Regions from separate parts of the Streptomyces sp. NPDC001634 genome, predicted to be linked through region 1. Evidence: predicted binding sites of a transcription regulator. Region 1 holds the regulator's gene; each other region holds the start of a gene.
What was found. The regulator HrcA, encoded in region 1, represses chaperone genes, less so after heat shock. The targets are predictions, from matches to a motif close to TTNGCACTCNGNNNNNCNGAGTGCNAA.

Region 1 (2,268 bases):
GCCGGGGCGGATGTCGACCTCCTCCAGGCCGTCCAGCGTCTCCAGCGGGACCTTCGTGCCGAGGGCCGCCGCCGTCATCGGGATGGTGACCGTGCAGTGCAGGTCGTCGCCGCGCCGCTGGAACATCGGATGCGGCAGCTCGTGGATCTCGACGTACAGGTCGCCGGCGGGACCGCCGCCGGGCCCGACCTCGCCCTCGCCCGCGAGCTGGATCCGCGTGCCGTTGTCGACACCGGCCGGGATCTTCACGGTGAGCGTCCGCCGCGACCGCACCCGCCCGTCGCCCGCGCACTCCGGGCACGGGTTCGGGACGATCGTGCCGAAGCCCTGGCACTGCGGGCACGGCCGGGACGTCATGACCTGACCCAGGAAGGACCGCGTGACCTGCGAGACCTCACCACGGCCACGGCACATGTCACAGGTCTGCGCGGAGGTGCCGGGCGCGGCGCCCTCACCGTTGCAGGTGTTGCAGACGACGGCCGTGTCGACCTGGATGTCCTTGGTCGTACCGAAGGCCGCCTCGTCGAGCTCGACCTCCAGCCGGATCATCGCGTCCTGTCCCCGGCGGGTGCGCGAGCGCGGACCGCGCTGCGACGCCGTACCGAAGAACGCGTCCATGATGTCCGAGAAGTTCCCGAAGCCGCCCGCGCCGAAGCCGCCCGCACCGGCGCCGCCCGACTGGGACAGCGGATCGCCGCCGAGGTCGTAGACCTGCTTCTTCTGCGGGTCCGAGAGCACCTCGTACGCGGCGTTGATCTCCTTGAACCGCTCCTGCGTCTTGGGATCGGGGTTGACGTCCGGGTGCAGCTCGCGGGCGAGCCGACGGAACGCCTTCTTGATCTCCTCCTGCGACGCGTCGCGGCGCACGCCGAGTACGGCGTAGTAGTCCGTGGCCACTTACGACTCCGCCAGGATCTGTCCGACGTACCGTGCCACCGCTCGTACCGCTCCCATCGTTCCCGGGTAATCCATGCGGGTCGGTCCGACCACGCCGAGTTTCGCTACTGCCTCGCCGCCCGAACCGTAGCCGACGGAGACGACGGACGTGGAGTTGAGTCCCTCGTGCGCGTTCTCATGGCCGATACGCACCCGCATGGCCGGATCCTTCGCCTCACCCAGCAACTTGAGGAGCACGACCTGCTCCTCCAGTGCCTCCAGGACGGGGCGAATACTGAGAGGGAAGTCATGCGCGAAGCGGGTGAGATTGGCGGTGCCGCCGATCATCAGCCGCTCCTCGGTCTCCTCCACGAGCGTCTCCAGCAGGGTGGAGAGCACCGTCGAGACGGCGCCTCGGTCCTCCGGTTCCTCGAAGGCCTCGGGCAGGTCCTGCACCAGTGGCGGAACGTCCGCGAAACGACGGCCGGCGACCCGGCTGTTGAGCCGCGCGCGTAGATCCGCAAGAGACGTTTCTCCGAACGGCGCCGGGCAGTCGATCATGCGCTGTTCGACCCGTCCGGTGTCCGTGATCAGCACCAGCATCACACGCGCGGGCGCCATCGACAGCAGTTCCACATGCCGCACGGTCGAACGCGTCAGCGACGGGTACTGCACGACGGCGACCTGCCGGGTGAGCTGCGCAAGCAGCCGCACCGTACGCGCCACCACGTCGTCGAGGTCGACGGCGCCCTCCAGGAAGTTCTGGATCGCGCGGCGCTCGGGCGCGGTCATCGGCTTGACGCCCGCCAGCTTGTCGACGAAGAGGCGGTAGCCCTTGTCCGTGGGGATGCGTCCGGCGCTGGTGTGCGGCTGGGCGATGTAGCCCTCGTCCTCCAGCACCGCCATGTCGTTACGGACGGTGGCCGGGGAGACGCCGAGCCTGTGCCGCTCGGTGAGCGCCTTGGAGCCGACCGGCTCCTCGGTGCCGACGTAGTCCTGGACGATGGCGCGCAGCACTTCGAGCCTGCGTTCACTGAGCATCGCGCACACCTCCAGCGATTCGTCCCCTTGACGCTTCCCCTGGCACTCTTCGCGTGCGAGTGCCAGCATCCCGGCCCAGTGTACGGCGGCCGGGTACGCCCCCGGCAAGGGCGGGCCCCGCTGTCGTACCGACGTGTACCGACCTGTCCTGTGGTGTCCTGCCAGGCCGGGCGCCTGCCGATAGCGTCGCCGTATGACGGTGTTGTGGGAAGGGTCCGGGTGGGAGGCGCTCGGTCCGAGGGCGGGGCGCACCCGGCTTCCGGTCTGGGACTGCACGGCGGGCCTGGTGGTCGGCGACCGCGGGGCACTCATGATCGACGCAGGGTCGAGCCTGACGGAGGGCGCGCGGTT
Region 2 (2,268 bases), on a different contig from region 1:
AGTACGCGCCGATCTGGGACGAGGAGGTCTACGTCGACCACTGGGAGTACCGAGAGGACGACCGCAGACTGCACCCCGGCGACATCGTCCTGACCCACTTCCGTGGCAGGTCGGACTGGAACGGCACGATGCCCGACACGATGCGCCGCTTCCTGAAGAAGGTCACCGACGAGGGGTACGCGGTGGCGCGCCTGGAGGACTACCTGTGAGGGCGTGGCGGCAGGCGCGGGCGCTGCTGGCAGGGTCGCTCGCCGCCGCACTCCTGGCCGGAGCGGCCGGCTGTGCCCAGTCCGTCGGCCCCATCGAACGGCTGGGCAGGAAGGCGGCGCAGAAGGTACACAGATCGCACCGGCCCGGCGACCGGGCCTACCGCCGCTGGGGGCTCGCCGCCCCGCTCGCGCCCGCGCCCCGGCCGGCGCGTCCCCTGCTCCAGGGCGCGGGCCCGGCCGATGCGGGTCTGCCGCCGGTCCTGGACCGGGTCCCCACCCGCGACAAGGTCGTCTTCCTGACGTACGACGAGGGCGCCGAGGAGGACCCTCGGTTCGTCGACATGGTCCGTGAACTGCGGCTGCCGGTCAGCGTGTTCCTCACGGACAGTGCCGTCGGGCGGGGGTACACCCGGGTGGCGCGGCTGCGGGCGGCCGGTGCGGGCATCCAGAACCACAGCCTCGGCCGCGCCCCGCTGCGCGGCCGCCCGTACGAGGAACAGCGCGCCGCGATCTGCGGCCAGCGGGACCGCCTGAGATCCCGCCTGGGCCGTCCGCCCCGGCTGCTCCGCCCGCCGTACGGCAGATACGACCGCACGACGCTCCGGGCGGCGGCGGACTGCGGCATCACGGCGCTGGTTCTGTGGCGCCCGACACCGGGCATGGCTCCCGACCCGTACGAGTGGGGCACGACCCCCCGCCCCGGCGACATCATCCTGCCCCACGAGCCGGGCCGTTCCCCCATGTCCCTGACGGTGGAGACGACCCGCCTTCTGCGCCGCGTCCAGGCGATGGGATTCACGGTGGGCCGCCTGGAGGACTATCTGTAGGCCGGCCACCTGGTCGTCGTCCCACGGCACTTCGACAGCCCTGTCCGGGTACAACCAGCCCCTCATGGGGTCCCCCTGCTCGAGCGAGGCCGAGAGCTTGGGGGAGCCTGGGGAGATTGAGGACGAGGCCGTTCCGGCCGATAAGGGGTCTGGGGCGCAGCCCCAGGACGTTCACCCCACCGCCGGGTGGCAAACGAACCCGGCGGCAAGCCCACCGATCCGCCGCGCGCCGCAGGCAACTGGCACTCCGCTTGACCGAGTGCTAATCGCGGTCATAGTCTCGGCTCTGGCACTCGCCACCGGAGAGTGCCAACAAAGCGACGGGCAGGTCCGGCACCCGCGACGACGGATCGACCTGGTCGCCACCTCAGACAGTTAACCCCGTGAGATCTCCGAAGGGGGAGGTCGGATCGTGACGACCGCCAGCTCCAAGGTTGCCATCAAGCCGCTCGAGGACCGCATCGTGGTCCAGCCGCTGGACGCCGAGCAGACCACGGCCTCGGGCCTGGTCATCCCGGACACCGCGAAGGAGAAGCCCCAGGAGGGCGTCGTCCTCGCCGTGGGCCCGGGCCGCATCGAGGACGGCAAGCGTGTCGAGCTCGACGTCAAGGTCGGCGACGTCGTTCTCTACAGCAAGTACGGCGGCACCGAGGTGAAGTACAACAACGAGGAGTACCTCGTTCTCTCGGCCCGCGACGTGCTCGCGATCATCGAGAAGTAATTCACCGAAGCTGACTGCTTTGAGCTGCGCCCCTGGCCCCCGCGACTGTTGACAAGCCGGGCGCCGGGGGCGCGGTTCGTTTTTCACCGCGATCGGCGGTCGTTCCGCAAGGACGGCCGAGGATCGCAACGAGAGGACTGAAACGCTCCATGGCGAAGATCCTGAAGTTCGACGAGGACGCCCGTCGCGCCCTCGAGCGCGGCGTCAACAAGCTTGCCGACACGGTGAAGGTGACGATCGGCCCCAAGGGCCGCAACGTCGTCATCGACAAGAAGTTCGGCGCGCCCACCATCACCAACGACGGTGTCACCATCGCCCGCGAGGTCGAGGTCGAGGACCCGTACGAGAACCTCGGTGCCCAGCTGGTGAAGGAGGTGGCGACCAAGACCAACGACATCGCGGGTGACGGTACGACCACCGCCACCGTGCTCGCCCAGGCGCTCGTGCGCGAGGGCCTGAAGAACGTCGCCGCGGGTGCCTCCCCGGCTGCTCTGAAGAAGGGCATCGACGC
Region 3 (2,268 bases), on a different contig from region 1:
GAGCTCGACCTCGGTGGCGGCACCGGCCTTGATGACCGCGACACCGCCGGCGAGCTTCGCCAGGCGCTCCTGCAGCTTCTCGCGGTCGTAGTCGGAGTCGCTGTTCTCGATCTCGGCGCGGATCTGGTTCACACGGCCCGCGACCTGGTCGGCGGAGCCGGCGCCGTCGACGATGGTGGTCTCGTCCTTGGTGATGACGACCTTGCGGGCGCGGCCCAGGAGGTCCAGGGTCGCGTTCTCCAGCTTGAGGCCGACCTCCTCGGAGATGACCTCGCCGCCCGTGAGGATGGCGATGTCGCCGAGCATGGCCTTGCGGCGGTCACCGAAGCCCGGGGCCTTGACGGCGACGGACTTGAAGGTGCCGCGGATCTTGTTGACGACCAGGGTCGACAGGGCCTCGCCCTCGACGTCCTCGGCGATGATCAGCAGCGGCTTGCCCGACTGCATGACCTTCTCGAGGAGCGGGAGCAGGTCCTTGACGGAGCCGATCTTCGAGTTGGCGATCAGGATGTACGGGTCGTCGAGGGACGCCTCCATACGCTCCATGTCGGTGGCGAAGTACGCCGAGATGTAGCCCTTGTCGAAGCGCATGCCCTCGGTGAGCTCGAGCTCCAGACCGAAGGTCTGCGACTCCTCGACGGTGATGACGCCTTCCTTGCCGACCTTGTCCATGGCCTCGGCGATGAGCTCGCCGATCTGGGTGTCGGCGGCGGAGATGGAGGCCGTGGAGGCGATCTGCTCCTTGGTCTCGACGTCCTTCGCCTGCTCCAGCAGGGCGGCGGAGACGGCCTCGACGGCCTTCTCGATACCGCGCTTCAGAGCCATCGGGTTGGCACCGGCGGCCACGTTGCGCAGGCCCTCGCGGACCAGCGCCTGGGCGAGAACGGTAGCGGTGGTCGTACCGTCACCGGCGACGTCGTCCGTCTTCTTGGCGACTTCCTTGACCAGCTCGGCGCCGATCTTCTCGTACGGGTCCTCGAGCTCGATCTCCTTGGCGATGGAGACACCGTCGTTGGTGATCGTGGGGGCGCCCCACTTCTTCTCGAGGACGACGTTGCGGCCCTTGGGGCCGAGCGTCACCTTCACGGCGTCCGCGAGCTGGTTCATGCCGCGCTCGAGGCCGCGCCGCGCCTCCTCGTCGAACGCGATGATCTTGGCCATGTGAAGTGGTCCTCCCAGGACTGGGGGTGATTACTTCGGACCGCGCCCGCGCCCGCGACGGACGGCCCCGGCCGGTGGTTCCTTGCCCCACCCGGTCCGCGGCCTCACCGACCCGGTCCTTCTTTGTCACTCTCACCTTCAGAGTGCTAACGCCAATGATTAGCACTCGGCCCACCCGAGTGCAAGGCGCGCCCGCGAAGCGGGCTCGTTGAGGGGTGGCGGTCGGGTGGCGGGTGGGAGCAAGCGGCTCCCGGGGATCGGGCGGTGAACACGGGAGCATGATCCGCAGGTGGAGGCGCCACCGCGCGCCCGCCGCACCACCCGTCCCCGCTGGTCCCGGACAGACCGAGGGGCCCGCACCCCGAACGGGATACGAGCCCCTCGACACGTCGAACAGTTCAGTCGTCGGCGCGCACTTCAGCCGGCCAGGCGAACCATGTCCGCCTGCGGCCCCTTCTGACCCTGCGAGATCTCGAACTCGACCCGCTGGCCCTCTTCCAGGGTGCGGTAGCCGTCCATCTGGATCGCGCTGTAGTGGACGAAAACATCCGCACCACCGTCGACCGCGATGAAGCCGTACCCCTTCTCCGCGTTGAACCACTTGACGGTGCCCTGAGCCATGCCTAACTCCCCTATTACTGGCCCTTGCACAGATCCACACTTCGCGGATCCGGGTCAGACCTCACCCCCCAACGGTTGGGGGCGTGCGCCGGAACGCGTCGACCGCGGCTGAATGTATCTGTCCAACTGCCGTCTGCAACAGGTCAATCGGACGAGAAATCCGGGCGCCACCGGTCGGGAATGTACGAAGAATTCACCCGAATTCAGGGCAAGTCGGGCCCGGCAAAAGGAATGAATGGCTCAAAAGCCCTGCACACTTTGGCTACTTCTTGTCGGGCATGCGGCAGGAACTCAGGGCGCCCGGCGGGGAGACCGGGAGCAGGTTCCCCAACTCTACCGCGCTCAACCATGCAGAATTGCCCCCTCCGTTTCTCTCACGGAGAGGGCAATTCGGTGAACTCTCGGTGTTCGACATTACCGAGGGTAATGATCACGCGGGTGAAGGACCGTCAGCCGCCCGCGACCGCCGGGATGATGGAGACTCCC

Region 2: groES (co-chaperone GroES) is a predicted target of HrcA. The motif match lies at 1,276-1,302, and genes of this name have one in related genera.
Region 3: groL (chaperonin GroEL) is a predicted target of HrcA. The motif match lies at 1,321-1,347, and genes of this name have one in related genera.

What each region holds. Positions count from the first base shown of each region.
Region 1 covers NZ_JBEOZU010000048.1:54,148-56,415, forward strand. Annotated here, with positions in the region: gene dnaJ (molecular chaperone DnaJ) at 1-897, opposite strand, end outside; gene hrcA (heat-inducible transcriptional repressor HrcA) at 898-1,917, opposite strand; gene ABT186_RS28445 (MBL fold metallo-hydrolase) at 2,111-2,268, shown strand, end outside.
Region 2 covers NZ_JBEOZU010000094.1:15,513-17,780, reverse strand. Annotated here, with positions in the region: gene ABT186_RS39620 (polysaccharide deacetylase family protein) at 1-209, shown strand, start outside; gene ABT186_RS39615 (polysaccharide deacetylase family protein) at 206-1,036, shown strand; gene groES (co-chaperone GroES) at 1,449-1,757, shown strand; gene groL (chaperonin GroEL) at 1,907-2,268, shown strand, end outside.
Region 3 covers NZ_JBEOZU010000039.1:43,168-45,435, reverse strand. Annotated here, with positions in the region: gene groL (chaperonin GroEL) at 1-1,161, opposite strand, end outside; gene ABT186_RS25335 (cold-shock protein) at 1,579-1,782, opposite strand; gene ABT186_RS25330 (MoaD/ThiS family protein) at 2,232-2,268, opposite strand, start outside.